One region of the Streptomyces sp. NPDC060035 genome, then DNA from elsewhere that is predicted to be linked to it. Evidence: riboswitches for the same ligand, from Rfam matches in the RefSeq annotation. Region 1 holds a riboswitch; each other region holds the start of a gene.

Evidence for each region. Region 1 has a riboswitch for cyclic di-AMP ahead of ACFWBQ_RS17430 (M23 family metallopeptidase). Riboswitches for the same ligand answer to the same signal wherever they lie in the genome.
Region 2: linked by a shared signal. The riboswitch ahead of ACFWBQ_RS35575 (M23 family metallopeptidase) and the one ahead of ACFWBQ_RS17430 (M23 family metallopeptidase) in region 1 are both predicted to bind cyclic di-AMP.
Region 3: linked by a shared signal. The riboswitch ahead of ACFWBQ_RS35360 (NlpC/P60 family protein) and the one ahead of ACFWBQ_RS17430 (M23 family metallopeptidase) in region 1 are both predicted to bind cyclic di-AMP.

The regions. Positions count from the first base shown of each region.
Region 1 covers NZ_JBHWVO010000009.1:266,168-276,575, forward strand. The annotation lists gene ACFWBQ_RS17405 (FAD-binding oxidoreductase) at 1-1,136, opposite strand, end outside; gene ACFWBQ_RS17410 (hypothetical protein) at 1,366-1,680, opposite strand; tRNA gene ACFWBQ_RS17415 (tRNA-Met) at 1,895-1,968, shown strand; gene ACFWBQ_RS17420 (MerR family transcriptional regulator) at 2,082-2,828, shown strand; gene ACFWBQ_RS17425 (PP2C family protein-serine/threonine phosphatase) at 2,960-4,117, shown strand; cyclic di-AMP (ydaO/yuaA leader) riboswitch at 4,352-4,504, shown strand; gene ACFWBQ_RS17430 (M23 family metallopeptidase) at 4,516-5,556, shown strand; gene ACFWBQ_RS17435 (aldo/keto reductase) at 5,764-6,708, shown strand; gene ACFWBQ_RS17440 (PrsW family intramembrane metalloprotease) at 6,722-8,224, opposite strand; gene trmB (tRNA (guanosine(46)-N7)-methyltransferase TrmB) at 8,382-9,209, opposite strand; gene lhgO (L-2-hydroxyglutarate oxidase) at 9,202-10,408, opposite strand, start outside.
Region 2 covers NZ_JBHWVO010000041.1:15,281-25,688, forward strand. The annotation lists gene ACFWBQ_RS35555 (CobW family GTP-binding protein) at 1-625, shown strand, start outside; gene ACFWBQ_RS35560 (DNA topoisomerase (ATP-hydrolyzing) subunit A) at 654-3,104, opposite strand; gene ACFWBQ_RS35565 (M16 family metallopeptidase) at 3,353-4,714, shown strand; gene ACFWBQ_RS35570 (M16 family metallopeptidase) at 4,741-6,123, shown strand; cyclic di-AMP (ydaO/yuaA leader) riboswitch at 6,316-6,484, shown strand; gene ACFWBQ_RS35575 (M23 family metallopeptidase) at 6,497-7,291, shown strand; gene ACFWBQ_RS35580 (GntR family transcriptional regulator) at 7,514-8,218, shown strand; gene ACFWBQ_RS35585 (HPr family phosphocarrier protein) at 8,389-8,670, opposite strand; gene ACFWBQ_RS35590 (GNAT family N-acetyltransferase) at 8,832-10,408, shown strand, end outside.
Region 3 covers NZ_JBHWVO010000040.1:8,783-19,190, forward strand. The annotation lists gene ACFWBQ_RS35330 (SWIM zinc finger family protein) at 1-592, shown strand, start outside; gene ACFWBQ_RS35335 (DUF5691 domain-containing protein) at 689-2,314, shown strand; gene ACFWBQ_RS35340 (cobalamin B12-binding domain-containing protein) at 2,379-2,792, opposite strand; gene ACFWBQ_RS35345 (esterase/lipase family protein) at 3,140-4,117, shown strand; gene ACFWBQ_RS35350 (peptidoglycan DD-metalloendopeptidase family protein) at 4,324-5,985, shown strand; gene pcrA (DNA helicase PcrA) at 5,989-8,427, opposite strand; cyclic di-AMP (ydaO/yuaA leader) riboswitch at 8,685-8,845, shown strand; gene ACFWBQ_RS35360 (NlpC/P60 family protein) at 8,844-9,995, shown strand; gene ACFWBQ_RS35365 (hypothetical protein) at 10,093-10,408, opposite strand, start outside.

The DNA.
Region 1 (10,408 bases):
ATGACGCCGGACCACACGGCGTCGCGGTAGGCCCATGCGGTGTCGTCGGCCCCGACACGGCTCGCGGCCGCGTCGACGGGGTAGAGGTGCATGGTCGACAGGCCGGTGGGGAGAGCTTCCGCGAACCTGGCGTGTACGTCGACGGCCTCGTCCGTGATCCGGTCGAAGAAGTCGCCGCGCCAGTACCACTGGAGGCCCGTGGGTATCAGCTCGTCGAACAGGGCCTGCAGGGCCGGGTAGGGCATCGGCGTCGTGAAGTGGAAGGCGGGCTTTCCCGGTTCGTTCACGACCGCGAGGGTCTCGCCCAGGGCGTCCGGGTCCGCCGTCGAGGACCAGATGACGCCGCACATCTTCTGTCCGTGGATCTCCTCGGGGAACGGGGGGCCGGGCGGGACGGTCAGCGACGCGAAGAAGCCGTACAGGTCGTCGGGCGCCTGCGGCAGGAACTCGCGGTACCACCGCATCACGTCGGGGAGGAGGTCCATCGGCCACACGGTGATGGCGACACCCACGGTGTCCACGGGGTGCAGCTCGAAGTCGAACGACGTGACGATGCCGAAGTTCCCGCCGCCGCCGCGCAGGGCCCAGAACAGGTCGGCGTTCTCGCTCGCGTTCGTCGTGACGAAGCTGCCGTCGGCCAGGACGACGTCCGCGGACACCAGATTGTCCGCCGTGAGGCCGTACTTACGGGTGAGGTAGCCGTGTCCGCCACCGAGGGTGAGGCCTCCTACTCCCGTCGTGGACATGATGCCCGCCGGGGTGCCGAGGCCGAACGCGTGGGCGGCGTGGTCGAGATCGCCCAGCTTGGCGCCGCCGTCGACCTGTGCGGTCTGGGTGGCCGGGTCGACGCGTACGCCGCGCATCGGCGACAGGTCGACCGTGACGGCGTCCTCGACGAGGCAGAGACCCGGGCCGCTGTGCCCGCCGCCCCGCACGGCCACCTCGAGGCCGTGCGTGCGTACGAAGTCGACGGCTGCCATGACATCCGCCGTGTCGTGGCACCGGACCACGGCCGCCGGTCTCCGGTCGATCATGGCGTTGTAGATCGTGCGGGCCTGCGTGTACTCCGGGTCACTGGGGCCGATGACCGGGCCGCGTAGTTCGGTCCTCATCGTTTCGAGTGTGCTGCCGTCCATGACCGTCTCCTTGCCGTAACGCGTGCCGCACGCTGCCCGGTCCGCCTGTGCCGGACTTTCGGTGCGGGTGTGCGCCGGCGCTCCGGCAACCTCGGTCGCAAGCGGAAGCGGACACCGCAGGACTGATAGGTCCAGCGTCCCGCCGGTTGCGGGGGTGCGCATTCCGGCCCGCCCGCGCATACGGGGGCATACGCACCGTGCCGCAGATGCCTCCGGGCGGGCCGGGGAGTCAGGCGTTCCGGGCGGACCCGGCCCCGGTGTTCTCCGCCGCGACCGCGTCGGCCTCCGGCGCTGCCGCCGCCTTGCGCATGTGCATCATCAGCCCGATGAACCCTGCCAGGAACCCGCTGATCAGACCCGATATCGCGTGGTTCACCGCGTTGACCGACGCGCTGCCCGGCATGCCGATGACCAGGTAGTTGACGGCGGCGCTCATCACCGCCCCGAACACGCCGCCGAGGACTCCACTGATCAGGGATCCGCGCAGGGGTGACGGCGCCGGGGAAGGGGAAGCAGTGCGGGCAGGTCTGAGTGGTGTGGTCATGTCGGGGGCCCTCCAGGCAGGCGGTGACGCAAGATCGGGGAGATGCGGCAACATCTTTGGGTAAAGCGCCACTCATGGCAACTGCCTGATTTATACGACGCGTTGACGTCCTTTGCCGTGCGGAGGACGCCCCTGCCGGGGCGGTGGGCCGGGGGTCGCCGGCGTACGTGGTCGGGACCCCCTCCCGGATGGCGTAGTGTTGCACTCACAACGGCGCGGGGTGGAGCAGCTCGGTAGCTCGCTGGGCTCATAACCCAGAGGTCGCAGGTTCAAATCCTGTCCCCGCTACTGAAGACAGAGGCCCGGATCCTTTTGAGGATCCGGGCCTCTGTCGTATGCCGCCGTACGCCACAGCTGCCGTGCTTGACCTTGACGCAACGTAAAGATCTAGCGTTCACGGCATGGAGTGGTCCATCCAGGAAATCGCCAGAAAGGCCGGCACCACGAGCCGCACGCTCCGGCACTACGGAGATCTCGGTCTCCTCGTGCCGAGCCGGATCGGGTCCAACGGCTACCGCTACTACGACCAGGACGCCCTTGTCCGGCTGCAGCGCATTCTGCTGCTGCGGGAGCTGGGTCTCTCGCTGCCCGCCATCAAGGACGTACTGGAGGGGCAGCGGGACACCTCCGTGGCGCTCCGGGCCCATCTGTGCCTGCTGGAGCAGGAGCGGGAGCGCATCGGGCGGCAGATCGCCTCGGTGCGGACCACTCTCCACAAGACCGAGGAGGGAAGAGAGCTCATGGCCGAGGAAGTGTTCGACGGCTTCGATCACACGGTGTACGAGCAGGAGGTCACCGACCGCTGGGGAAGGGAGGCGTACGAGAAGGGCGACCGGTGGTGGCGTTCGCTGAGCCGGGCGGAGCGCGACAGTTTCCAGGGCGTGCACGAGGCCATCGCCCGTGACTACGGGCAGGCCAGGGCCGCGGGCATGGACCCGGGCAGCGAGACGGTGCAGGACATCGCGCGGCGGCACTGTGCGTGGCTGTCGGTGACCATGACGGCCACCCGGTCGTACGTGATCGGCCTCGGAGAGATGTACGCCGCCGATCCGCGCTACGGGAAGAACTACGATCGGTACGGAGACGGCACCGCCGTCTTCGTACGGGATGCATTGACGATCTACGCGCAGGGCACGCTCTCCGACTGACCATCGGAGTGCGGCGCTGGGGCGCTCCTCCCTTTGGCCGATGACGAGTCGCCGCACGGCGCGGCTCCGGCCAGCCTGGGCGGAGCGCGGTACCGTCCGCAGCCGTGGGCGGACCGGGCAGGAGTGCACAGGTGGGGAAGCGGGAGAAAGGGCGCGGCGGAGCTGCTGGAGGCGCCCGCGCCCGGCGGTTCGTGCGTATGCTGCCCGCCCTGATGATCGTGGGCGGGCTGGTCTTCGACCTCGCCACGCCGCCCGCGGTCAGTGCCGTCCCCCTGTTCGCCGCGGCCCCGCTGATCGCCGCGCCGTTCTTCTCGCTGGCGAGCACGATCCGTACGGGTGTGGCCGCGATTCTGACGGTCCTGGCCATCCGGATCGACGACGGCACGATCTCGGATGTCGCCCCGGTCACCGAGCTGCTCACCCTGGTCACCGTTTCCGTGCTCGCCCTCGTCATCAACGGCGTCGTCCGGCGCAGCAACGACCAGCTGGCCTCGGCCCGGGTCATCGCGGAGACCGCGATGCGCGCGGTGCTCCCGACGCCGAACGACCGGATCGGCGGGCTGCTGGTCGCGGCGCGGTACGAGGCGGCGCAGGCGGACGAGTTCGTCGGCGGTGACCTGTTCGCCGTCGCGGACACCCCGCACGGGGTGCGGCTGGTCGTCGGGGACGTACGGGGCAAGGGGCTGGCCGCCGTGGAGGCGGTGGCCGTGGTGATCGGGGCGTTCCGGGAGGCCGCCGAGCAGGAGTTGTCGCTGGAGGGGGTGGCGCAGCGGCTGGAGCGGGCGCTGGCGCGGGAAGGGACTCGGCGCGGCGGGCTCGACTCCATGGAGGGGTTCGTCACCGCTGTGCTCGCCGAGATCCCGGCCGGTTCGGGCACGTTGCGGATCGTCAACCGCGGTCACCCGGAGCCGATCCTGCTGCACGCGGACGGGGCGCTCGAGGTGCTGGCGCCGACCGTGCCCGCGCTGCCGATCGGGATGGACCTGGGGGTGTGGCCGGACCGGTCGGACGAGTGGGAGCTGCCGGCCGGGGCGACGCTCCTGGTGTTCACGGACGGCCTCTCCGAGGCGCGGGACGCGGACGGGGCCTTCTACGATCCTGCGGCCCGGCTGCGCGGCCGGATCTTCCCGGGGCCCGACGAACTGCTCTCCGCGCTCACCGACGACGTACGGCTGCACACGGGCGGCCGTTCCACGGACGACATGGCACTGCTCGCGGTCGGCCGGCCGGCCCGGGGGCAGCCGGAGCGTCGGACGACTGTGAAGATCGTGGGGCGGGGCGATGGATGAGCCGTTGCCACGGTGTGTAGTCGAAGGACACCGCTCCGCATAACATTTGACGCAACGTCAGAAACTGATGGCTGGGCGGGGGGTGCTCAACTCGCCCGATTCGGGCCGTTAATTCCCTGAAAGTCCACGTCAAAGTCGGGAATGATCAACGGCAACAGCTTGGAATCGGACCCGGGTGTCTATTAACGTTCGATAACGCAGCGCGGTTGTCCCAGTCGTCGCAAGAGGCGGCACCGTGCGCGAGCGCCGAATTCCGCAAGGGAACCGGGGAACCACCTACATGGGGTGAATCGGTCACCTGTGTCTCGTGAGAGACAGAGAGGCCCGTAGGAGACCTTCCTGCTCCGAACCCGTCAGCTAACCCGGTAGGCGAGAAGGAAGGAAAGGAGTGCGCCCACGTGGCGTCCAATCAGCCTGCCCCCGAGGCCCCGTCACCCTTCAGGTCCGACATCGTCGGTGACGAGGACAGGACGTGGGAGGAATGGAACCCCACCGAGGAGTCCATCCGTCCCGTACGCGGCAGGCACCGTGTAGCCAAGCAGCGCGGCCTCGCCCGTAGCTCCACCGTCCTCGGCGTCGGCGTCATCGCGGCCGTCGGTGCGGGTGGCATGGCCACCGCGCAGAGCAAGCCGCCGGTCTCCATCTCTCTTCCCGATTCCATCGCGGACAATCTCCCCGACGCCAAGTCCCTTCCCGGCGTGAGTGCTTTCCTGTCCGACGACTCCGACGCCGACAACGGGACCGTCGCCGCGTCCTCCCCGCTCACCACTGCCGGCATCACGGCCGCCGAGGCCGAGCAGGGCACCACCGACGCCGGTGAGGCGCTGCGTGCCCGCATCCTCCAGCAGGCCGAGCAGCAGCAGGCCGGAGCCGAGGCCGAGTCCCAGGCCGCGGAGGAGAAGGCGGCAGCCGAGGAGGCCGCGGCCCAGGCCGCGAAGCAGCAGAGCGAGGCCGAGGCGAAGGCCGCCGCCGAGAAGAAGGCGGCGGAAGTCGCGGCGAAGAAGAAGGCGGAGGCCGAGCGTCTTGCCAAGCTCGCCGCCAGCTACGCCATCCCGACATCCTCGTACACGATCACCTCGACCTACGGCCAGGCCGGTTCGATGTGGTCCTCCGGCTACCACACCGGTCTCGACTTCGCGGCCCCGACCGGCACCCCGGTCAAGGCCGTGCACAGCGGCACGGTGAAGTCGGCCGCCTACTCGGGTTCGTACGGCTACCGCACGGTCCTGGAGCTCGACGACGGCACGGAGATCTGGTACTGCCACCAGTCCTCGATGGACGTCACCGCCGGCCAGCGGGTCACCACGGGCGACACCATCGGCCGCGTCGGCGCCACCGGCAATGTGACGGGTCCTCACCTCCACCTGGAGGTCCACACCGCGGACGGCTCGGGCGTCGACCCGATGAGCTGGCTGCGCGGCAAGGGCCTCACGATCTGACGTCTCCTCGGCAAGGGTCTCTCGATCCGAAGTCTCCTCGGAGCTTCGGTCGAGCCCTTGCCGATCCTCCGCCGTGCGAGTGCGCAGGCGGACGGCCCACTGAACCCCGGCGGCCCTGACGCACACCCCCCGACGCCAGGGCCGCCGGTCTGCCGGTGACCCGCAGTCACAGGAATAGTCGCCTGAGCGGACTGGTTTGTTCCAGGTATGACTTCACTGCGCACACTCGGTTCCTCGAGCCTCCAGGTCTTCCCGCTCGCACTCGGCGGCAACGTCTTCGGCTGGACGGCCGACGAGGACGGGTCCTTCGCCGTCCTGGACGCGTACGCCGCGGCCGGCGGCAACTTCATCGACACCGCCGACTCGTACTCCGCCTGGGCCCCGGGCAACGAGGGCGGCGAGTCGGAGACGATCATCGGCACGTGGCTGGCGTCCCGCTCCAACCGCGCCGACATCGTCGTCGCCACCAAGGTCGGCGCCCACCCCGAATTCAAGGGACTTTCCGGCGCGACCATCAAGGGTGCGGCCGAGGCCTCGCTGAGCAGGCTCGGCACCGACCACATCGACCTCTACTACACACACTTCGACGACGAGACCGTCCCCGTCGAGGAGATCATCACCGCGCTCGACCAGCTGGTGAAGGAGGGCAAGGTGCGTGAGATCGCCGCCTCCAACATCAGCCCCGAGCGGCTCCGGGCCTCCCTGGACTTCTCCGAGCGCGAGGGCCTCGCCCGCTATGTCGCGCTGCAGCCGCACTACAACCTCGTCTCGCGCGGCACCTACGAGGGCGAGCTCCAGGACACGGCGGCCGCGGCAGGACTCGCCGCCGTCCCGTACTTCGCACTGGCCTCGGGCTTCCTCACCGGCAAGTACCGGCCCGGCACGGCGGTCGAGAGCGCGCGGGCCGATGGTGCGGCCCGGCACCTGGAGTCGGAACGCGGCCGCAAGGTGCTCGCCGCGCTCGACAAGGCGGCCCAGGAGCACGACGCGGAGATCGCCACGGTCGCGCTGGCCTGGCTGGCCGCCCGGCCGACCGTCGCCGCGCCGATCGCGTCCGCCCGCACGGTCGCTCAGCTGCCCGCACTGGTGGCGGTGGCCGGCCTGCAGCTGACCGACAAGGAGCTGGCGGAGCTCACGGAGGCATCCGCCTGACGCCTCGCCGTGGCTACGCGGGGGGTACGGGGCGGCTGCCCTGCTGGTGGCCGTCGTCCAGATACGGGTTGTACCCGCCGTAGTGCCGGTGCGGTGCGGGGACCTGCTGCGGGTACGGGGCGGGCTGCTGCTGCGGGTACGCATCCGGCTGCGGGAACCTGCGGGGGGACGGGACCGTGGCCGGGCCCATGGGCGCCGGGCCGCGGTGGGCGCGGAACCGGCCCGTCGCACGGGCCGCGTACGTCAGGGCAGGGCCCGCGACTTCCCGGCGCTGCCACAGGTGGTGCAGCAGCTCCTGCTCGCGCTCGGCGAAGTCCGGGCCGGGTGTGTCGCGGCGGGCCCTGCGGCGCAGCACCGCCAGGGACGTCGCGAACGCCTCGTACTCCGCGACCGCCTGTGCCGCGGCCTTGCCCCTGGTCCGGTCGTGGATTCCGTGCCAGTGCCGCGCCATGTCGCGCGCCATGCCCCTGGCCCGCATCGAGGCGAGCGCCAGTGGCTCGGCGGGAGTCAGCCAGCCGGCCGCCGCGTAGACGGGCAGCTCGGTGGCCAGGGTGCGCAGTTCGCGTTGTCGCGTCCAGATGGCCAGCCAGGTCACCAGGCCGAAGGCCGGCATCATGAACGCCCCGTACACCGCGTAGAAGCCGTAGGGGCCGAAGGTCGACGAGCCGTTCCACAGGGCGTGCATGCCCATGGCGAGGAGCAGGCCGAGCAAGGGCAGCAGGATCCGGCGCACCCGGTGGCGCCGCCCGGCCAGCGCGGCGACTCCGAAACCGATACCGGTGAGCACCGTGAACAGGGGATGCGCGAACGGCGACATCACCACCCGTACGAAGAAGGTCCCGGCCGTCACCGACGCGAGGCCCGTGGTGCCCAGCTGCTGGTCCTCGCCGAAGGCGGTGCCCAGGTAGAGGATGTTCTCGGTGAAGGCGAAGCCGGTCGCGGTGAATCCGCCGACCACGATGCCGTCCACGACACCGCTGAACTCCCGTCTGCGGAACAGGAAGATCAGCAGAACGGCGGCGGCCTTGGCGCTCTCCTCGACGACCGGGGCGATCACCGTGGCCCCCAGGGTGTCGGCGCTTGCCGGGTCGGCGGTGGCCGTGGCTATCCAGCGGGTCGCGAACGTATTCGCGATGATCGCCACCAGTGCGGCGGCGCACGCCCCCCAGGCGAAGGCGAACAGCAGATTGCGCCAGGGTCCGGGCTCGACCCGGTCGAGCCAGCGGAACGCCGCCATCAGCAGCGGCACGGGCAGTACGGCCAGCCCCAGCCCGACCAGGAACCCCTCGGTGCCGGTCTGTTCGCGGACCATGGACAGGATCAGCAGACCGCACAGAGCGAGCACGACGATCACCGTGCCGGCCCGGAATGTCTTGCTGCGCCACACCATGCCGACGCGGCGCGGCCGGTAACGCCACTGGCCACGCTCCGGGACGGCGCCCAGGAACTCGTCGAGCCGCTGCTCCTCGAGAACCGGGACGGCCGGCTGCTGGTGCTGTACGAACCCCTCGGACACCCGATGACCCTAACGAGGAGGACTGACACCTGGCCATGGTGCCCAGCGCCCGGCACCGTTCAGTGGCTGATCAGCGACCCCCGGCGGCAACCGGAGCAATCGGCTGCGCCCCGGGGCAACCGGCGGCAACCGGGGGTACGTAAGTAGTCCCGCCGGCTCACCGGCGGGTGAACAGCACGTCCTGCACGACGTGTCCCTTGTCCAGGCCCTGCCCCTCGAAGCGGGTCAGCGGCCGGAACGCGGGACGTGGCGCGTAGCCGCCGTCCGCCTGTGTGTTCTCGAACAGGGGGTGCGCCGTCAGCACGTCCAGCATCTGCTCCGCGTACGGCTCCCAGTCCGTGGCGCAGTGGATCACCGCGCCCGGCTTCGTCCGCTGCGCCACCAGATCGAGGAACTCGGGCTGGATGAGCCGGCGCTTGTGGTGCCGCTTCTTGGGCCAGGGGTCGGGGAAGTACACCCGGAGCCCGTCCAGCGCCTGTGGCTCCAGCATCTCGCGCAGCAGGATGATCGCGTCACCGTTGGCGACCCGGATGTTGGACAGACCTGCCCGGTCGGCGAGACCGAGCAGATTGCCCTGGCCCGGGGTGTGCACGTCGACGGCCAGAATCCCGGTCCCGGGGTCGTCGGCCGCCATCTGCGCGGTGGCCTCGCCCATGCCGAAGCCGATCTCCAGGACCACCGGGAGACCGTCGAACAGCGCGGGCAGATCGAGGACGTGGAGGCCGTCGATGTCCAGGCCCCACTTCGGCCACAGCCGCTGGAGGGCGTCCTCCTGGCCCGCGGTGACCCGGCTGCGGCGCGGCTGGAAGCTGCGGATCCGGCGCTCGTGGTGCGATCCTGCCGGGTCGGCAGCGGGTCCGCCGGGAAAGCGCGGCTCCTGGCGCAGCCTGCGCTGCCGCTCGAAGGAGGCGGCGCGCAGTGCCTCGGCATCCGCGTCCGCGGGGACGCCGGGCGTCTTGGGGGTGGGGTTCACAGACTCAGACACAATGCCCCGATTCTACGGCGGGCGGCTTCCAGCCCGTCGCGCGAGCCCGCAGCAGAGCCCGTCGCGCCACCTCCCTCCCGATGGGCAGTGAGGCCGTGGCCGCGGGCGACGGTGCGTTCAGTACGTGCACGGTGTGCGGCGCCTCGCGGATCAGGAAGTCGTCCACCAGCGTGCCGTCCCGCAGCACCGCCTGGGCCCTGACCCCGGCCGGGGACGGCCGCAGATCGTCCTCCGTCACCTCGGGCAGCAGTCGCTGGACGGCCCGGGTGAACGCCTTTCTCGACAGCGATCTGTGCACCTCGCCCGCCCCGTACCGCCAGTGCTGCCGGGCGATCCGCCAGGAACCCGGCCAGCTCAGGGTGGACGCCAGTTCGCGGGGGCGGACGACCGGCCAGCCGTATCCCTCGCGCGCCAGCGCCGGCACCGCGTTCGGCCCGACGTGGACCGCGCCGTCGGCACCCCGGGTCAGATGGACCCCGAGGAAGGGGAACGCCGGGTCCGGCACCGGATAGACCAGGCCACGCACCAGCTCCGGCCTGGCCAGCTCGTAGTACTCCCCGCGGAACGGCACGATCCGCACCCCGGGGTCGTCGCCCGCGAGCCGTGCCACCCGGTCGCAGTGCAGCCCCGCGCAGTTGACCAGCACACGGGCGCGGACCACCTGCCCGTCGGCCGTCCGCACGGCCACACCCCAGGGGCGCCGGTCCACAGCGACGACCTCCGCGCCGAACCGGACCTGCCCGCCCGCCCCGCTCACCTCGGCCGCGAGCCGTGCGGCCACCGCCCCGAAGTCGCACACCCCGGTCGTCCCGACCCGGATCGCCGCGAGCCCGCGGACCTGCGGCTCGTACTCCGCGATCTGGGCGGGGCCGAGCTCCCGGACCGGCAGTCCGTGCTCCCGCCCCCGCTGGACCAGGCTGTGCAGGCGGGGCAGCTCGCCGCTGCCGGTCGCCACGATCAGCTTGCCGGTCACGGCGTGCGCGATGCCGTGCTGCGCACAGAAGTCGACCATCTCCGCGGCGCCCCGCACGGCGTAGCGCGCCTTGAGGGAGCCAGGGGGGTAGTAGATGCCGCTGTGGATCACCCCGCTGTTGCGCCCCGTCTGATGGCGGGCGGGGCCCCACTCCTTCTCCAGCACCGTGACCCGGGTGCCGGGCGCGGTGCGCGTGATCGCGTACGCGGTCGACAGACCGACGATC
Region 2 (10,408 bases), on a different contig from region 1:
TCATCTCGGGATCGCCGACCTCGTCGTGCTGAACAAGACGGACAGGGTGGCGCAGGCGGAACTGGACGCCGTGAGGGAGGCAGTTGCGGCGGCCGGCAGCAGGGCAGCTGTCATCGGCGCCGAGTTCGGACGGATCGATCCCGAGCTGCTCGTCGATCCCGTACTGCGGCCGGACGGTGACGACACCGCCCGGCAGCTGACCTTCGAGGACCTTCTTCCGGAGACGGACGACGAGCACGAGGGCCATCTGCACGCGGCGTACGAGAGTGTCTCCTTCACCACCGATGTGCCGATGAACCCCCGGCGGTTCATCGAGTTCCTCGACTCCAGACCCGAAGGCCTCTACCGGATCAAGGGATTCGCCGACTTCGGCGCAGGCGACCCGGGGAACAGATACACCCTGCACGCCGTCGGCAGGTTTCTGCGCTTCGTCCCGCAGCCATGGCCACGGGACGAGCCGAGGCGCACGCAGCTGGTGCTGATCGGTTCCGGTATCGACGCGGAGGCGCTGCACAAGGGGCTCTCCGACTGCCCGGAGGCGGGCCAGGACGCCACCGAAGAACTGGAGCGCAGCATGTGGGGCATCCTGCGCTACGTGCGACAGCCGGACGACGACGAGGCCTGAGCGGCCCCGGCGTCGTCCGGCCGGGTGTCTAGAGCGGTCCGGCGATCACGGAGACCGGGCTCATCAGCGGTGTGCCCGAGCCGTCGCGCCGTGGATCCGGGGCGGGCAGTTGTGCCGGCGCGCCGCTCTTCTGTGCGGCGCGGGCCGGAACACCGCCTGCCCAGGCGAACACCAGGACGTCCTCCCCCTTGAGGAAGCGTTGGCAGCGCACCCCACCGGTGGCCCTGCCCTTGCGCGGATACTGGTCGAACGGAGTGAGCTTCGAGGTCAGCTCCGAGTCGTCCAGCGTGCCGTGCGACCCGGCCACCGTGAACACCACGGCGTCCACCGCGGGATCCACCGCCGTGAACGAGAGCACCGCGGCTCCCGCCGTGAGCTTGACGCCCGCCATGCCGCCCGCCGGGCGCCCCTGCGGGCGCACCTGCGCCGCCGGGTAGCGCAGCAGTTGTGCGTCGGACGTGATGAAGACCAGGTCCTCCTCGCCCGTACGCAGCTCCATCGCGCCGACGATGCGGTCGCCGTCCTTGAGCGTGATGACCTCCAGCTCGTCCTTGTTGGCCGGATAGTCGGGCACCACGCGCTTCACCACCCCCTGCAGGGTGCCGATCGCCAGGCCGGGCGACTCCTCGTCCAGCGTGGTGAGGCAGATCAGCTCCTCGCCCGTCTCCAGCGTGAGGAACTCCGCGATCTGAGCCCCACCCGAGAGGTTGGGAGCCGCATGAGTGTCCGGCAGCTGCGGCAGATCGATCACCGACAGCCGCAGCAGGCGCCCCGTGGACGTCACCGCACCCACATCGCCGCGCGCCGTCGCGGGGACGGCCGAGACGATCACATCGTGCTTCGTGCGCTTGGCGTCCTCGGCCGCCACGACCGGGTCGGCGTTGGCCGTACGGGCCAGCAGGCCGGTCGACGAGAGGAGCACCCGGCACGGGTCGTCGGCGACCTCCAACGGTACGGAGGCAACCTGCGAACCCGCCGACTCCAGCAGCACCGTGCGCCGGTCGGTGCCGAACTTCTTCGCCACCGCGGCCAGTTCGCCCGAGACGAGCTTGCGCAGCTCCGCGTCCGACTCCAGGATCGCCGTCAGCGCGGCGATCTCGTCGCTGAGCCGGTCGCGCTCGCTCTCCAGCTCGATCCGGTCGAACCGGGTGAGCCTGCGCAGCGGGGTGTCCAGGATGTACTGCGTCTGGATCTCGCTCAAGGAGAAGCGCTCGATCAGCCGCTCCTTGGCCTGCGCGGAGTTGTCGCTGTCCCGGATGAGGCGGATGACCTCGTCGATGTCCAGCAGGGCGACGAGAAGCCCCTCGACCAGATGCAGCCGGTCCCGGCGCTTGGTCCTGCGGAACTCGCTGCGTCGGCGCACCACCTCGAAGCGGTGGTCGAGATAGACCTCCAGGAGCTCCTTGAGCCCCAGGGTGAGCGGCTGCCCGTCGACCAGCGCCACGTTGTTGATGCCGAAGGACTCCTCCATCGGCGTCAGCTTGTAGAGCTGCTCCAGCACGGCCTCCGGTACGAAGCCGTTCTTGACCTCGATCACCAGCCGGAGACCGTGCGACCGGTCGGTGAGGTCCTTGACATCGGCGATGCCCTGGAGCTTCTTCGCCGAGACGAGGTCCTTGATCTTGGCGATCACCTTTTCCGGGCCGACGGTGAAGGGAAGTTCGGTGACGACGAGGCCCTTACGGCGTGCCGTGACGTCCTCTATCGCGACGGTCGCACGGATCTTGAACGTGCCGCGCCCTGCCGCGTACGCATCCTTGATGCCGCCGAGACCGACGATCCTGCCACCGGTCGGCAGGTCGGGTCCCGGGACGAAGCGCATCAGGGTCTCGAGGTCGGCGTTCGGGTGCCTGATGAGATGGCGGGCGGCGGCGATCACCTCGCCGAGGTTGTGCGGGGGCATGTTGGTCGCCATACCGACCGCGATCCCGGACGCCCCGTTGACCAGGAGGTTCGGGTACGCCGCCGGGAGGACGACGGGCTCCTGCTCCTGGCCGTCGTAGTTCGACTGGTAGTCGACCGTGTCCTCGTCGATCGACTCCGTCATCAGCGACGTGGCGTCGGCCATCCGGCACTCGGTGTACCGCATGGCGGCCGGTGGGTCGTCGTTGCCGAGCGACCCGAAGTTGCCGTGTCCGTCGACGAGGGGCAGGCGCATCGAGAACGGCTGTGCCATGCGCACCAGTGCGTCATAGATCGATGCGTCACCGTGCGGGTGCAACTTGCCCATCACTTCGCCGACGACACGGGCGCACTTCACATACCCGCGGTCGGGGCGCAGCCCCATCTCGTTCATCTGGGACACGATGCGGCGGTGCACGGGCTTCATGCCGTCGCGGGCGTCGGGCAGAGCCCTGGAGTAGATCACCGAGTACGCGTACTCGAGGAAGGAGCCCTGCATTTCGTCGACGACGTCGATGTCGAGGATCTTCTCCTCGAAGTCGTCCGGCGGCGGGGTCTTCGTGCTGCGGCGGGCCATCGCGGCTGCGACTCCTTCACAGATTCTGTCGGGCAACCTCAGGTTCTGACGCCGACCATTGTGGACCGCCGTTCTGACAACGCCGACCTCGACCCGTCCGAAGTGCTCTCAGGGGCCCCTCCGGAGCCTCTGTTTACGGCAGCATCTACGACAACATTCACCGATCGGGAACTTCGCCAGGTGCCGGTGCGCTTGCTTACAGTGGCAGGTCCGGCAGGAAATCCTGTATCGCGATCGAAGGGACGTACATGCCCATGGGTCACACGGCCACAGCCCAGGCCGGTTCCGGCGGCTTGACGGCGACCGAGCACCGCTTGGCCAACGGCCTGCGCGTGGTGCTCTCCGAGGACCATCTGACCCCGGTCGCCGCGGTCTGCCTCTGGTACGACGTCGGTTCCCGTCACGAGGTCAAGGGACGCACCGGTCTGGCTCACCTGTTCGAGCACCTGATGTTCCAGGGATCCGGCCAGGTCAAGGGGAACGGACACTTCGAGCTGGTGCAGGGGGCCGGCGGTTCCCTCAACGGCACCACCAGCTTCGAGCGCACCAACTACTTCGAGACGATGCCCACCCACCAGCTGGAGCTCGCTCTGTGGCTCGAGGCCGACCGGATGGGCTCGCTGCTCGCCGCGCTCGACGACGAGTCCATGGAGAACCAGCGCGACGTCGTGAAGAACGAGCGCCGTCAGCGCTACGACAACGTTCCGTACGGCACGGCGTTCGAGAAGCTCACGGCCCTTGCGTACCCGGAGGGCCATCCGTACCACCACACACCGATCGGCTCGATGGCCGACCTGGACGCGGCGACCCTGGACGACGCGCAGGCGTTCTTCCGTACGTACTACGCGCCCAACAACGCCGTGCTCTCGGTGGTCGGCGACATCGACCCGGAGCAGACGCTCGCCTGGATCGAGAAGTACTTCGGCTCCATCCCCTCGCACGACGGCAAGCAGCCGCCGCGCGACGGCACACTGCCCGGCACCATCGGCGAGCAGCTGCGCGAAGTGGTCGAAGAGGAGGTTCCCGCGCGTGCGCTGATGGCCGCCTACAGGCTGCCGCACGACGGCACTCGCGAGTGTGACGCCGCAGACCTGGCGCTGACCGTGCTCGGCGGCGGCGAGTCGTCCCGGCTGCACAACCGCCTGGTCCGCCGCGACCGTACGGCGGTGGCTGCGGGATTCGGGCTGCTCAGGCTCTCCGGAGCGCCCTCACTGGGCTGGCTGGACGTCAAGACGTCCGGTGGCGTCGAGGTGCCGCAGATCGAGACGGCCGTCGACGAGGAGCTGGCCCGCTTCGCAGCCGAGGGCCCCACGCCCGAGGAAATGGAGCGGGCGCAGGCCCAGTTGGAGCGCGAGTGGCTGGACAGGCTCGGCACGGTCGCGGGCCGCGCCGACGAACTGTGCAGGTACGCCGTGCTGTTCGGCGACCCTCAGCTCGCCCTGACCGCGGTGCAGCGGGTGCTCGACGTCACCGCGCAGGAGGTCCAGGCGGCCGCCCAGGCGCATCTGCGTCCCGACAACCGGGCGGTCCTGGTCTACGAGCCGGTCGAGCCGGCGGACGAGACCGAGGATGCCGCAGGCACCGACGACCACGAGGGGGCCGGCAAGTGACCGACGCCGCCGTGACTGGAGTAGCGATGGAGTACCACCCGCAGCCGACCGCAGGCGAGGCCAGGCCCTGGGCCTTTCCCGCACCCGATCGCGGCGCTCTGCCCAACGGCCTGACCGTGCTGCGCTGCCACCGCCCCGGCCAGCAGGTCGTCGCCGTGGAGATCCACCTGGACGCGCCGCTCGACGCCGAGCCCGAGGGCCTGGACGGCGTGGCCACGATCATGGCGCGTGCGCTGTCCGAGGGCACCGACAAGCACTCCGCGGAGGAGTTCGCCGCCGAGCTGGAGCGCTGCGGCGCCACGCTCGACGCGCACGCCGACCACCCCGGCGTCCGGGTCTCCCTGGAGGTCCCGGTCTCCCGGCTCTCCAAGGCGCTCGGTCTGGTCGCGGAAGCGCTGCGGGCACCGGCCTTCACCGAGAGCGAGGTGGAGCGCCTGGTGGGCAACCGGCTCGACGAGATTCCGCACGAGCAGGCCAACCCTGCCCGGCGTGCCGCCAAGCAGCTCTCCAAGGAGCTCTTCCCCGCCACGGCTCGGATGTCCCGTCCGCGCCAGGGCACCGAGGAGACGGTGCGCCGGATCGACGCAGCGGGCGTGCGCGCCTTCTACGACGCCCATGTCCGCCCGTCCACCGCGACGGCCGTCATTGTCGGTGATCTCACCGGGGTCGATCTGGACACGCTGCTCGCGGACACCATCGGCGACTGGGCGGGCAACGCCGGCCAGTCACGCCCGGTGCCGCCGATCACCGCGGACGACACCGGCCGAGTGGTGATCGTGGACCGTCCCGGAGCCGTGCAGACGCAGCTGCTGATCGGCCGGATCGGCGCCGACCGGCACGACAGCGTGTGGCCCGCCCAGGTGCTGGGCACGTACTGCCTGGGCGGCACCCTCACCTCCCGGCTGGACCGCGTCCTGCGCGAGGAGAAGGGCTACACCTACGGGGTCCGGGCCTTCGGCCAGGTACTGCGTTCGACGGCACCGGGGTCTTCCTCCGGCGCGACCGGCGCCGCGATGCTCGCCATCAGCGGCTCCGTGGACACGGAGTCCACGGGGCCGGCCCTGGACGACCTCTGGAAGGTCCTGCGCACCCTGGCGGCCGAGGGGCTCACGGATGCCGAGCGTGAGACTGCCGTACAGAACCTCGTGGGGGTCGCCCCGCTGAAGTTCGAGACGGCGGCATCGGTCGCGGGCACCCTCGCCGACCAGGTGGAGCAGCACCTCCCGGACGACTACCAGGCACAGCTGTACGCACGCCTGGCCGAGACCGGCACGGTGGAGGCGACGGCCGCGGTGGTCAACGCGTTCCCCGTGGAACGGCTCGTCACGGTCCTCGTGGGAGACGCTTCGCAGATCGCTGAGCCCGTCAGGGCGCTGGGTATCGGCGAAGTATCGGTCGTCAGCGGCTGACAAAGCAGTACAGAGCGGACCCCGGCGAGTACGTTCTCGCCGGGGTTCTACTTTTTGTCCGACTTTACGAAGAACATTCATGTATGACCTGTGGGATGTGCGACAAAGCGGCCTGTCCGTTTGGTGATTGAAAGTCGCCCGGCCTAGCGTCGGCTCGGCTGTCCGCCAGACGTATGCCGCATCCGCGGCGCCGGACAGTCATCGCCGAGTCCCCGTCAGGCGCGAGCCTGGGGAGCCGGGGACCCACGCAGTCCCTGGGGTGAATCGGATGCCTGCGTCTCGTACGAGGCGGAGGGGTCCGTAGGAGACCTTCCTGCTCCGAACCCGTCAGCTAACCCGGTAGGCGAGAAGGAAGGAAAGGATCAGCCCCTCCATGGCGTTCACCCGTGCCACCGGGAAGCACCGTGCCCCGAGCCGCCTGACGCGCAGCAGCGCGAGGGTCGCCGGAATCGCGGCTCTGGCCACCACCGGTGTCATCGGCGGTATGGCCTCCCCGGCTCTCGCCGCGGACTCCGAGACCCTCACCGTCAGCAACACCGGGCTGACCCAGGCCGTTGCCATCGACACCACCCTCGCTGCCCAGATCGACGCCCAGGCCGAGGCGCAGCAGCACCAGGCCGACGTGGCGGCGAAGGCGAAGGCCGAAGCTGCGGCCAGGGCGAAGGCCAAGGCCGAGGCGAAGCGCAAGGCCGAAGCCCGCGCCAAGGAGGTCCGTGAGGCCAAGGCCCGCGCCGCCCGCGCCGCGGAGCGCGCCCGGCTGAACGCCTTCCACCTCCCGGTAGCCGGCTCCTACGTGACCACCGCCTACAAGTCCGGCGGGGCCCTCTGGTCCTCCGGCAGCCACTCGGGCGTGGACTTCCGCGCCGCGTCCGGCAGCTCCGTCGTCGCAGTCGGCGCCGGTACGGTCGTCGAGGCGGGCTGGGGAGGCGCGTACGGCAACAACATCGTGCTCCGGATGACGGACGGCACGTACACGCAGTACGGCCACCTCTCCTCGATCGGCGTCTCCGTCGGACAGAGTGTCACCTCGGGGCAGCAGATAGGCCTGTCGGGCTCGACCGGCAACTCCACCGGACCGCACCTGCACTTCGAGGCGCGGACCACCCCGGAGTACGGGTCCGACATGGACCCTGTCGCCTACCTCCGCGCACACGGTCTCCAGGTCTGAGACCTCGCACCGCACAGCTTCCCGAAGGCCCCGGCACCCCGCCGGGGCCTTCGTCGTGCCGCCCCGGGAAGGCTTCGCTCCGGAGCTCCGCAGAAGTACTCACCGGCCAGAAGATATCCATGGATTCCGCTCTGCCATCGGAAATTGCGGCTGATTGCAATAGAGTCACAGAACAGGCGTCGATCGGCCGCGTTTCGCGGGGATTAAGGCGGAGGTTCGGACATGCGCATTCCCGCGCATTCGGTATGCACGGCAATCCGTGACGACATCGTCTCCGGTGTCTTCGAACGCGGCAGCCGCCTCACCGAGGAGGTGCTCGCACGTCGTTACGGGGTCTCCCGTGTCCCGGTACGCGAGGCACTGCGCACCCTGGAGTCCGAGGGGTTCGTCGTCACCCGCCGGCACGCCGGTGCCTGTGTCGCCGAGCCCACGGACCAGGAGGCCGCCGACCTCCTGGAGATCCGGATGCTCCTGGAGCCGTTGGGTGCCGCGCGCGCCGCTCAGCGTCGCACCGAGGCGCATCTGAAGGTGCTGCGAGGCCTGGTCAGGCTGGGGCAGGAGCGGGTTCGCCGGGGTGAGGGGGAGGATCTGCGCTCGCTCGGCGGCTGGTTCCACGAGACGCTGGCGCAGGCGTCGGGCAGCCCCGCCCTCATCGCGCTGCTCACCCAGCTCCGGCACAAGATCGCCTGGATGTACGCAGTCGAGCAGCCGGTCCGTCCCGCCGATTCCTGGGCCGAGCACGGCGCCATCGTGGACGCGGTGACGCGCGGTGACGCGGAGCGGGCCAGGATGCTCGCCGCCCAGCACGCCGAGCGGGCCACCGCCGCCCACCGGCTGCGGCACACGGACCGGGCGGGCCGCACACCCGGCCAGGCCCGGGTGAGGACTTCGCAACCTTCTGTAAACATCGCAGGTGTCCGGCATTAACAATGGCGCCGTATACAAAGAAGAGAATTCGGGAGGGCTTTCTTTTTGCTGCCCGAATTCCGGCCGTCCGTGCAGTCGTACGCGACTTCCCGGAAACGAAAAAACCACGGCTCCCGATGGGGATACCGCGGCTTTGTCGATGCAGTAATTCCGGTCCGGACCGGCCGGAATCAGACGGTCTCCGGAAGCTCCTCGAGCCCCTCGGTGACCAGCTTCGCCAGACGGTCCAGGGCGGCTTCGGCGTTGTCCGCCTCGGACGCGAGCACGATCTCCTCGCCGCCCTGGGCGCCCAGGCCGAGCACCGCGAGCATGGAGGCGGCGTTCACCGGGTTGCCGTCGGCCTTGGCGATCGTCACGGGGACGCCGGAGGCCGTGGCGGCACGGACGAAGATGGAAGCGGGGCGGGCGTGCAGGCCCTCGGCCCAACCGACGTTGACGCGGCGCTCAGCCATGGTTCTGCCCTTCACGTATCAATGGTTGTCTAGACCAGTCTCTCATGCAGTGCGTACTGCTGTGCCCGGCTTCCGGCCCAGCCGCCACCGCCGATCGGCTCCCTCAGACTGCCCGCGCACCGATCCGTCCGCGACCGGTGCGACGGCCGTAGGCTTTGCCCATGGAGCCCACGCCGGAGCAGAGTCCGCATCACGCGTACCCCGACCACTGGGAAGCGGACGTGGTGCTCCGCGACGGTGGTACCGCCAGGATCAGGCCCATCACCACGGACGATGCCGAGCGGCTGGTCAGCTTCTACGAACAGGTCTCCGACGAGTCGAAGTACTACCGCTTTTTCGCCCCTTACCCGCGTCTCTCCGACAAGGACGTGCACCGCTTCACCCATCACGACTACGTCGACCGGGTGGGTCTGGCCGTCACGATCGGCGGAGAGTTCATCGCGACCGTCCGCTACGACCGGATCAACGAACAGGGCAGACCGGCCTCCGCCCCCGCCGACGAGGCCGAGGTCGCCTTCCTCGTCCAGGACGCCCACCAGGGCCGGGGTATGGCTTCGGCACTCCTCGAACACATCGCGGCGGTTGCCCGCGAGCGGGGCATCCGGCGGTTCGCCGCCGAGGTGCTGCCGGCGAACAACAAGATGATCAAGGTGTTCCGGGATGCCGGCTACACCCAGCAGCGCAGTTTCGAGGACGGTTCGGTCCACCTCACACTCGACATCGAACCCACCGCGGAGTCCCTCGCCGTCCAGCGCGGCCGTGAACAGCGGGCCGAGGCGCGCTCCGTACAACGCCTGCTGGCCCCCGGCTCCGTCGTCGTGGTCGGCGCCGGCCGTGCCCCGGGCGGAGTGGGCCGCACGGTGCTGCGCAACCTTCTCGGCTCGGGCTTCACGGGACGCACCTACGCGGTGAACCGGTCCTTCGCCGCCGAACCGGCAACGGTCGACGGAGTGCCCGCGTACCGCTCCGTGGGCGAGATCGGCGAACAGGTCGACCTCGCGATCGTCGCCGTCCCGGCCGACCGGGTGCCGGAGGCCGTGGCCGACTGCGGTGAACACGGGGTCCAGGGCCTCGTCGTCCTCTCTGCCGGTTATGCCGAGCGCGGCGCCGAAGGGCGGGAGCGCCAGCGCGAACTGGTCCGGCAGGCCCGTTCGTACGGGATGCGGATCATCGGTCCGAACGCCTTCGGCATCATCAACACCTCCGACAGCGTCCGGCTGAACGCCTCCCTGGCCCCCGAATCGCCCGCACCCGGACGCATCGGGCTGTTCACCCAGTCCGGCGCGATCGGGATCGCCGTACTGTCCGGCCTGTACCGGCGCGGCGCGGGGCTTTCGACGTTCATCTCCGCAGGCAACCGGGCCGATATCTCCGGCAACGACTTCCTGCAGTACTGGTTCGAGGATCAGGACACCGATGTGGCCCTGCTCTACCTCGAATCGCTCGGCAATCCGCGCAAGTTCACCCGGCTCGCCCGCCGGACCGCTGCCGTGAAGCCCGTGGTGGTCGTCAAGGGCGCCCGGCACAGCGGCTCCACCCCGCCCGGCCATGCCGTTCCCGTGAGCCGGATCCCCGACGCAACGGTCTCCGCGCTGATGCGCCAGGCCGGCGTGATCCGCGTCGACACGGTCACGGAGATGGTCGACGCGGGGCTGCTGCTCGCCGATCAGCCCTTGCCGGCCGGTCCCCGGGTGGCGATCCTCGGCAACTCCGAATCTCTCGGCCTCCTCACCTACGA
Region 3 (10,408 bases), on a different contig from region 1:
GGTCCGCGACCGGTGGCTGGTCCTCGCTCAGTACGACACTCCGGACGGCAAGATCGTCACCCGTCGTATCTGGCTGTACGGACAGGAGTCGGGGCGCACAGCCCTGCTGCTCTCCTTCGGGGCAGCGGGACGCTCCCCCGGACAGGCGCTACCGGTGGGTGTGACGATCGACGCCGAGGTCACGCCGTATCCGGGCGGCGGGCGGCTACGGGGGGAGCTGGGGACGCAGTTCGGCACACCCGTCGCCACGGCATCCCCGCCGACCGGCGGCACCACGGCCGACGCCGTCACCGCGTACGGGCACGCCCTGCTGGACGATCCCTGGCTGGATTCCTGGCCGGCCACCCTCCGCGACGTCATACCCGTGCCGTCCGGGGACGGCTGGCAACTGGTGGGCGCAGCAGACGGATCCGCCCTGCCGATCGCCCCGTCCGCGCTCTCCCGACCGGGCCTGTGGAAGCTCGTCGCGCTCTCCGGAGGCGGTCCCGTGACGGTGTTCGGGGAGTGCGGCCACCGCGGTTTCGACCCGCTGGCCGCCTGGTGGGCCAAGGCCCCCGACGACAGCGCGGGTGCGACCGTGGCGCTCGTCTGACACACCGGAGACCCTCCACACCCGCAACCCCCGGCTTCCTGGCTCCTGATACGTGACTCACCGACTCTCTGCCTCGTGACAACCGGAGGGGACCCGATGTCCGCAACGACAACGACCGGCGCGCCTGTGAACGCCCCCTGGGAGGAGCTCGTCACCTCGGCGTTGCTCGGCACCGACCGGCGCCCGCCCCCCACGGGAAGCGGACCGGCGGACGGCCCGGCAGCGCTGCTGGATGCCGCGGCGCTCCACACCGTGCGGCGCCGGGCCGCGCTGCTGCCCGGCGCCGCGGCCACCGTGCCGGAGGCGGCGCCCCCCGACCCCCGCCCGCCGCTTCCGGCGGCGGCGCGGCGTCGGCTCGCCCAGTTGCTCGCCGACCGTTCCGCGCCCTCCGGCGGCGGGCGCCGGGGGGCTGCCCCCGATCTCACCGAGCTCATCCCCCAGTGGCTGGCCTCCGCGGGTGCCCTCGGATTCCGCGCCCCGGCGGAGCTGCTGCCCGCGCTGCTGGACGCGGCCCGGGCGCGTACGGACCTGCGGCCGCACGCGCTGGCGTTCGCGGGGCCGCGCGGGCTCTGGCTGGCCGCTCTGAATCCGGAGTGGAAATTCGCGCTCCGCGCGTCCACGAACCGCTCCCGCCTGCCGGCCACCGAGAACCCGGAGGCCGTGCACCGGCTCTGGGAGGAGGGCCTGTTCGCGGAGCGGGTCGCGCTGCTCGGAGCCGTACGGGCGCAGGATGCCACCGCTGCGCGTGCCCTGCTCGCCACCACCTGGTCCACGGAGCGTGCCGAGGACCGGCTGATGTTCCTCGACTCCCTGCGGACCGGTCTGTCGGCCGCCGACGAGACATTCCTGGAGGAGGCGCTGTCCGACCGCAGCCGCAACGTCCGCTCCACCGCCGCCGAACTGCTCTCGGCTCTGCCGGATTCGGCGCTCGCCCGGCGGATGGCGGCCCGCGCCACCTCCTGCGTGAACCCGGACCGTACGGGCGGTGAAGGGGCCATAGCGGTGGAGGCCCCGCACGAGTGCGACGCCGACATGCAACGCGACGGAGTGGTGCCCGGGCCCCCGTCGGGCCGGGGCGAACGGTCCTGGTGGCTCGGGCAGCTGGTGGAGGCGACTCCGCTCGCCGTCTGGCGGGAGAGGTTCGGCGGCCGTACCGCCCAGGAGGTGGTCGCACTGCCCGTCGCCGACGGCTGGGGCGCGGAGCTGCACGCGGCCTGGTGCCGGGCAGCCGTACGGCAGCGGGATCCGGACTGGGCGCGCGCACTGCTGGGCACCCCCTCGACACCCCCGGCGAACGGTCCCGGGACGGCGTCCCTGGCCGAGCGGTCGAAGCTGCTCGCCACCCTGCCCGCGGCCGAACGGGCGGACTGGGTGGCCGGCTTCATCGCGGCGCACGGCTTGTCGGAGGCGTTCCAACTGCTCGGCGTCTGCACGGTCCCCTGGGCCGAGCCGCTCGGCCGCTCGGTGGTCGACGCACTGGACATCGCCCGGGACGCCGGGAGCTATCCATGGAGCTTCAGTGGGGTGATGGGTCTGGCCGAGCGCTGTCTCGACCCTGCCGAGGCGGACCGGCTCGAGGTGCTCACCACCACGCCGGATGAGCCGGAAGGGGCCTCGCCCGGCGCAGGGGGCTACTGGTCGGAGGCGTTCCGGAGGCTGGTCTCGACCCTGCGCCTGCGCGCGGCCATGGACGCGGAGCTGGCGCAGGGCACGACGGACTGAGCGCCGGGCGGGCGCGGCAGGGCGTACCGGCGGCCGCGGCGCCCGGCTCCTGGAGCGGGCGTCCTCAGGCCTCCGCAGGCTGGCGGACGTGAGTGTTCACCCAGTCGACGATCGAAGCCGTCGTCGCACCCGGGGTGAAGATCTCCGCGACGCCCTGCTCCTTCAGCGGCGCGATGTCCGCCTCGGGAATGATGCCGCCGCCGAACACCTTGATGTCCTCCGCCTCGCGCTCCTTCAACAGCGCGATGACCTTCGCGAAGAGCGTGTTGTGCGCACCGGAGAGAATCGACAGCCCGATCGCGTCGGCATCCTCCTGGATCGCCGTGTCCACGATCTGCTCGGGGGTCTGGTGGAGCCCGGTGTAGATGACCTCCATACCTGCATCCCGCAGCGCCCGCGCGATCACCTTGGCCCCGCGGTCGTGGCCGTCGAGGCCCGGCTTTGCCACCACCACTCGGATCGGACCGGTCACACCCATCACTGCCTCCACATGCGTCTCCCGTGCCTGAAGGGCCGGGGATGTGAACGAACGTTATCCACAGCATCCCGCACGGCGTCGTTTCGCGGTGGACGGGGAGGGGGAAATCACACATTGGGACATGTTCGCCAAGCGTCGCTCCCCGCATCGCACGGCCCCCGCGCCGCGCAGGGACCGTCGTACAGGGGAGCCGCAACGAGGTCGTCGTACCACCGCGCCGTCAGCCGCACGGCACGGTGGTGCGACCCCCGGTCGACCAGGGCCGTCGCCACCTCCGCAGCGACACCCCGTGAGGGCATACGGGGCAGGGAGCCGCCTCCCCCGCGTGCCAGTGCAGGAGGTCGGCCATGAAGGCCCTGTCCTTCCTTCCCCTACTGCTGCGCCAGTCGTACCTGTATCCGGGCCGGCTGTCATCGGCGCTGATCAGAGCCACCGCACTGGAGCTGTTGATCCTCGCCGGACACCTGCTCATCTATCCCACCGGCATCACCCCCGAGCGCCGGCCCCCCACCGCTCCTCCCGCACCCGGGCACGGACCGGATCACGAGCCCGGGCCGGGACACGGGACCGTCCCCGGACGCGAACCCGGCCCCGAATCCGGCCATGGCCGGCGGCCCCCCGGCCACCCGGGCACCCCCGACGCCACCCTTGCGGCGGCCGGCACCACCGCCCTCCCGGCCCAGGCCCTCGACCGGCCGCCCGTCGTCCTCCTGCACGGCTTCATCGACAACCGCTCCGTCTTCGTCCTGCTCCGCCGCTCCCTTGCCCGGCACGGCTGGCGTCATCTGGAATCGCTCAACTACTCGCCCCTGACCTGCGACATCCGAACGGCGGCGGAGCTGCTGGACCGACATGTCGAGGAGATCTGCGTCCGCACCGGACACCCGGAGATCGACATCGTCGGGCACAGCCTCGGTGGCCTGATCGCGCGGTACTACGTACAGCGGCTGGGCGGTGACCGACGGGTACGCACCCTGGTCACCCTCGGCACGCCCCACAGCGGCACGGCCGCCGCCCCGCTCGCCGGTGCGCACCCGATCGTGCGCCAGATGCGCAGCGACTCCCCCCTGATCGAGGAGCTGCGCCGGCCGGCTCCGGGCTGCCGAACCCGGTTCATCAGTTTCTGGAGCGAGCTGGACCGGGTCATGCTCCCTGTCGAGACGGCCTGCATCGACCATCCCGACCTCGACGCCCAGAACGTGCGCGTGACCGGAATCGGCCATCTTGCACTGCCGGTGCATCCCGCCGTCGCGGCCGCGATCCGTCAAGCACTCGAGTCCGACGACGCGGTCATCAGCACCCAGGGAGCCGTTTCAGTCGCCTGACGAATAGAACAAATTTCGAACATAGAGCCAAGGCTGCTTCCGCAGTCCACCGAAAGGCGGCCGATTGCCCGTTTCCTGAGCAGACGGAACCTGTCGAAGATTGTCGTCGTCGCGTACCGCCGGGTACAGTCGCGGCCACTGCTCACCCTGGGATCCCCCCACCGGACCCCGGAACAGGTCCTGCTGCCGAGGCGAGAGAGAAGTTGGTGAACGACCAGCACCCCCACGCCGGGTACGTCGGGTACGACAGCCATTCCAACGGCAACTTCGACACGGACCCGCTCTTCGGGACTCTCCCCGGTCAACACGACGGCAGTCACGAGACGTACGACAGCAGTTATACGACTGCGTACGACGGCACCTACGGCGGCTACGGAAACGCGTATCCGGCTGAGCCGCAGAACCACAGCGTCCCGTACGACGCCACGCAGTGGGACACCGGCGCACATCAGCAGGCCTCGTACGACGCCTACGGCGCCCAGGCCCATCCGGCCCAGCAGACGTACGACACCACCGCCACCTGGCTGCCCGACGGCGGGATTCCCACGCAGGCGGGCGCCCCGGAGGCGACGGGCCAGTGGGACACCACCGGCTGGGACCGGACGGGCCAGGCCGACCAGTGGGCGACGAGCGACACCGGTGCCTTCCCCACCGCGCCGTTCAGCGACACGGCCTACGCCACCGGCACCTATACGGCCCCGGTCTTCGAGACCACCGGTTACGAGACCGCCGCGTACGAAACCGCCGACACCGGCGCGTACGACGCCACCGCCTGGAACACCGGTGCCACGCCCGAGAACGCGGCGTACGCACCCGAACAGACGTCGTACCCCTCGTACGAACACCGGTCCGCGCCCTACGAGACCTACGAGGCTGCCGAGTTCAGCGCCCACGACGCCGGAACCGAGACCACCGGGTACGCGGAGACCACCGGGTACGCCGAGACCGCGGAGTACGCGGACGCTGCCGAGTTCACGGACACCGACACCGACCGGGCCCCGGAAGCCGACGCGCACGACCCGGCCGCCGAAGCCACCGCGGATTCCGCCGACGTCCCCGCAGCCCGCGCCTCCACCGCGCAGCGCCCCGCGGGCCGTTCCGCCCCGCGCGGCGGTGGCGGCAGCCGCGGCCGGCGCCGCACCCCTGCCAAGCGTTCCGCCCTGCTCACCGTTGCCGTCCCCTCCGCATGCGTCATGAGTGTCGCCGGCATCGCCGCCGCCTCCGTCAGCGGTGTGGGTGGCTCCGATGAGCAGAAGGACGACACCACGACCGTGGCCGCCGCCGACCCCGGCAGCGTCAAGCCCGTCGCGGCCAACAACAAGCTGGACACCCAGCTCGCCAACCTCAGCGCCGACGCCGAGAACTTCGCCGACCGCGCCAGCCGCACCCAGGAGCGCATCGACCTGAAGGAGCGGCAGGCCGCCGAGAAGAAGAAGCGCGCGGACGAGGCTGCCCGCCGTGAGGCCGCGCGTCCCAAATTCGTCCTGCCGGTCGAGCGGCACGGCCTCAGCGCGTACTACGGGCAGGCCGGCGTGAACTGGATGTCCGTCCACACGGGCATCGACTTCCCCGTCTCGTACGGCACTTCCGTGATGGCGGCAACCGACGGCACCGTGCGCACCCAGTGGAACAGCGCCTACGGGAACATGGCCATCGTCACCGCGGCCGACGGCACCGAGACCTGGTACTGCCACCTCAGCACCACCAAGATCCGGTCGGGCTCGGTCAAGGCCGGCGACGTCATCGCGTTCTCCGGGAACTCGGGCAACTCCACCGGCCCGCACCTGCACTTCGAGGTACGGCCCGGCGGCGGCTCGGCGATCGACCCGATGCCGTGGCTCCGCAGCCACGGCATCAACCCCAACTGAGTCCTACAGCTTCTGGACCGGCGCGTACCGCAGGAGGAGCTTCTTCGGTCGCTCGTCCCCGAAGTCGACCGTCGCCTTGGCCTGGTCGCCGAACCCCTCGACCGCCGTCACCGTGCCCAGACCGAACTGGTCGTGCGTGACCCGGTCCCCGACCACCAGGGTGACCACCGGCTTGTCCGAGGTGCGCCGGGTCGCGAAGCCCGAGGGCCCCGACTTGGAGCGCGAGGAGGACAGCGACGACGTGATCCCCGACGTCGGTCCCGCCGGAGCGGCCATCGGCCCCTTGCGCTTCCACTCCAGGTGCTCGTCCGGGATCTCCTCCAGGAACCGCGACGGCGGGTTGTACGCGGGCTGACCCCACGCACTGCGCATCGCGGCCCGGGTCAGGTACAGCCGCTCACGGGCACGCGTGATACCCACATAGGCGAGCCGGCGCTCCTCCTCGAGCTCCTTCACCTGTCCCAGCGAGCGCATGTGCGGGAAGACGCCGTCCTCCATGCCCGTCAGGAACACCACCGGGAATTCGAGACCCTTGGCGGTGTGCAGCGTCATCAGCGTGATGACACCGGACCCGTCCTCGTCCTCGTCGGGGATCTGGTCGGCGTCGGCGACGAGCGCGACCTTCTCCAGGAACTCGGCGAGCGTGCCCGCACCCTCCTCCTCCGCCCGCTCCTGCTCGAACTCGAGGGCGACGGCGGCGAGCTCCTGGAGGTTCTCGATCCGGGTCTCGTCCTGCGGGTCGGTGGAGGCCTGGAGTTCGGCGAGATAGCCGGTCCTCTCCATGACGGCCTCCAGCACGACCGCCGGTCCGGCACCGGACTCCACGATCGTGCGGAGCTCCTCCATCAGCGTGTTGAACCGCTTCACCGCGTTCGACGAGCGGGCCGCCATGCCGTACGCCTCGTCGACACGGCGCAGCGCCTGCGGGAAGGAGATCTTCTCGCGCATCGACAGGGCGTCGATCATCGCCTCGGCCCGGTCACCGATGCCCCGCTTGGGCACATTGAGGATGCGGCGCAGCGGGACGGTGTCCTCGGGGTTGGAGAGGACCCTGAGGTAGGCCAGAACGTCCCTGACCTCCTTGCGCTCGTAGAAGCGCACTCCGCCGACGACCTTGTAGGGCAGTCCGACACGGATGAAGATCTCTTCGAAGACACGGGACTGGGCGTTCGTACGGTAGAAGACGGCGACGTCGCCCGCCTTCGCGTCCCCGGCGTCCGTCAGCCGGTCGATCTCGTCGGCGACGAACTGTGCCTCGTCGTGCTCGGTGTCGGCGACATAGCCGGTGATCCGGGTGCCGGCGCCCGCATTCGTCCAGAGGTTCTTGGGGCGGCGGCTCTCGTTGCGCTCGATGACGGCGTTGGCCGCGGACAGGATCGTCTGCGTGGAGCGGTAGTTCTGCTCCAGCATGATCGTGGTCGCGTCCGGGTAATCCTCCTCGAACTGGAGGATGTTGCGGATGGTCGCGCCGCGGAAGGCGTAGATCGACTGGTCCGCGTCACCGACGACGCACAGCTCGCCCGGGGCGTCGGCCTCGCCCGCCGGACCCACCAGCTCGCGTACGAGGGTGTACTGCGCGTGGTTGGTGTCCTGGTACTCGTCGACCATGACGTGCCGGAAGCGGCGGCGGTAGTGCTCGGCGACATCGGGGAACGCCTGGAGCAGGTGCACCGTCGTCATGATGATGTCGTCGAAGTCCAGGGCGTTGGCCTCGCGCAGCCGTGCCTGGTAGAGCGCGTAGGCCTGGGCCAGCGTCTTCTCGAACCCGTCCGCGGCCTGCCCGGCGAAGGTCTCCTCGTCGATCAGCTCGTTCTTCAGGTTCGAGACCTTCGCCGTGAACGACTTCGGGGGGTAGCGCTTCGGGTCGAGGTCCAGATCGCGGCAGACCAGCGCCATCAGCCGCTTGGAGTCGGCGGCGTCGTAGATCGAGAACGACGAGGTGAAACCGAGGAGCTTCGACTCGCGGCGCAGGATCCGCACGCACGCGCTGTGGAAGGTCATGACCCACATGGCGTTGGCGCGCGGTCCGACGAGCTGCTCGACACGTTCCTTCATCTCGCCCGCGGCCTTGTTCGTGAAGGTGATCGCGAGGATCTGCCCCGGGTGCACCCCGCGCTCGGCCAGCACATGCGCGATCCGGTGCGTCAGCACCCGGGTCTTGCCCGAGCCCGCCCCGGCGACGATGAGGAGCGGGGAACCCGCGTGCACGACGGCGGCCCGCTGCTCGGTGTTCAGCCCGTCGAGCAGCGCGGCGGAGTCGATGACGGGGCGCGGGGCGCCGTCGCGATAGTAGGCCTCGCGCGCCGGCGGGGGCCCGTCGAAGACACCCCCGAAGAGATCCTCCGGCACCGCTTCGGGTGCGTGGTCCTCGGGGGGTGGCGGGGGGCCCTCGTCCGCTTGCTGGAGGCCGGTCAGGAAACTGTCGTCAAAGAGGCTGCTCATCGCCTGACGAGTCTAGGCCGCCGCACCGACACCCCGGGGCCGCATTCCGCACGAGGACCCGATCCGTGCGCGCACGGAGACGGATCACCCACGGTGCGTAGGAATTCGGCGGCTCTTCCCGCCGCGGGACCGGGTAATCCAGAAAGGTCACGAAAATGTATCGGGCATATCGAACATCAACCTTCACAGGGACACCACGGGTTGGCTAGCGTGCTCCGACGGGTGACCCGTACCCCCTTGAGGCGAACCACGCCGCGCGGGCACCCCCGCCGAATCCGTCACTCCCGAGCGGGAGTCCGGAACCGGGGACCCACACGCAGCACCGGGGTGAATCGGTCCGTCCCGCTGGACCGTAGGGCAGCCTTCCGTTCCGCCCGAACCCGACAGCTAACCCGGTAGGCGGTCCACGGAAGGAGATGCCGGCCTTGGCGTCGCATCGCAAGCCGCGCACCCGTATGCGCACCACCACCCCTGCCGTCGGGCTCACGACGGCGGCGCTCGCCTCCGTCACCCTGCTCTCCACACAGAGCGCGACGGCCGCCCCGGCAGCGCCCAAGCCCAGCATCGAGGAAGTGCAGAAGAAGGTCGACAACCTCTACCGGCAGGCGGGAACAGCGACCCAGCAGTACAACATGGCGAAAACCGCCTCCACCCAGCAGCGCTCCAAGGTCGACGCGCTCCTCGAGGCTGCGGCCAAGCGCGCCGACAAGCTGAACGAGACGCGCCGGGAACTCGGCAACTACGCGGCCGCGCAGTACCGCAGCGGTGCGATCGCCCCCACCGCGACGTTCTTCCTCGCCGACGACCCGCAGTCCTACTTCGACCAGGACCAGCTGATGGCGCGGATGACCAGCCAGCAGCAGAAGGCGGTCGCCGACTTCCGTACGCAGCAGAGCGAGGCGGCGACCAAGCGGGTCGAGGCGACGAAGAGCCTGCAGACGCTGACCGAGTCGCAGACCACGCTGCGCACCAGCAAGCAGCAGGTACAGAGCAAGCTCGCCGAGGCACGCACGCTGCTGTCGGAGCTGACCGCCGAGGAGAAGGCGCGGCTCGCGGAGCTGGAACGCAAGAAGGAGGCGGAGGCCGAGCGCAAGGCGGAGGAGCTCGCGCGCCAGCAGGCCGCCGCCGCGAAGGCGGAGGCCGACCGGGCGGCCGAGGAGGAGGCCTCGCAGGGGGAGGCGGACACCGGAACCGGCACCGGCTCCGACAGCAGTTACGCGTCGAAGGCGGACAAGGTGCTGGCCTTCGCGCGGGACCAGATCGGCAAGCCGTACGTCTGGGGTGCGACGGGCCCGTCCTCGTACGACTGCTCCGGGCTGACGCAGGCCGCGTGGAAGGCGGCGGGCGTCGACCTGCCCCGCACGACCTGGGACCAGGTCGAGGTCGGCACCCGGGTGGCCACGGCGGACCTGAAGCCGGGGGACCTGGTCTTCTTCTACGACGACATCAGTCACGTCGGCATCTACAAGGGCGACGGGATGATGATCCACGCGCCGAAGCCGGGTGCGAACGTGCGCGAGGAATCGATCTACTACATGCCGATCTACGGCAGCGTTCGCCCCGCGTAGAAGCACCACAGACGCACGAGCGCACGGAAGCAGAGACACACAGACGCACGGGATGCCTACGGGCCCGGTAGGCACCGGGCCCGGAAGGCAGCCGGGCTCAGGTCCAGAGTGTGGCGATGAAGATATTGGCGACCGTCAGCCCGCCGACCGCCGCGAACGCACCCTTGGCGACCTTCTCCTCGTCCCGCTTCACATAGACGAGCGCCAGGATCACGACCAGGATCAGCAGTTTGATACCGATCTTGACGTTGTTCACCGGCTGGTCGTCGGCCTGGTTGAGCCCGACCAGGGCAACACCCGTGACGAGCATCGTCAGTGCACCGTGCAGCATGGCGGGCCCGAAGCGCGCGGTGCCGTCTCCCATGGCCTTCATCTGGGTGAGGAATCCGCCCAGCAGAGAGGCGATCCCGATG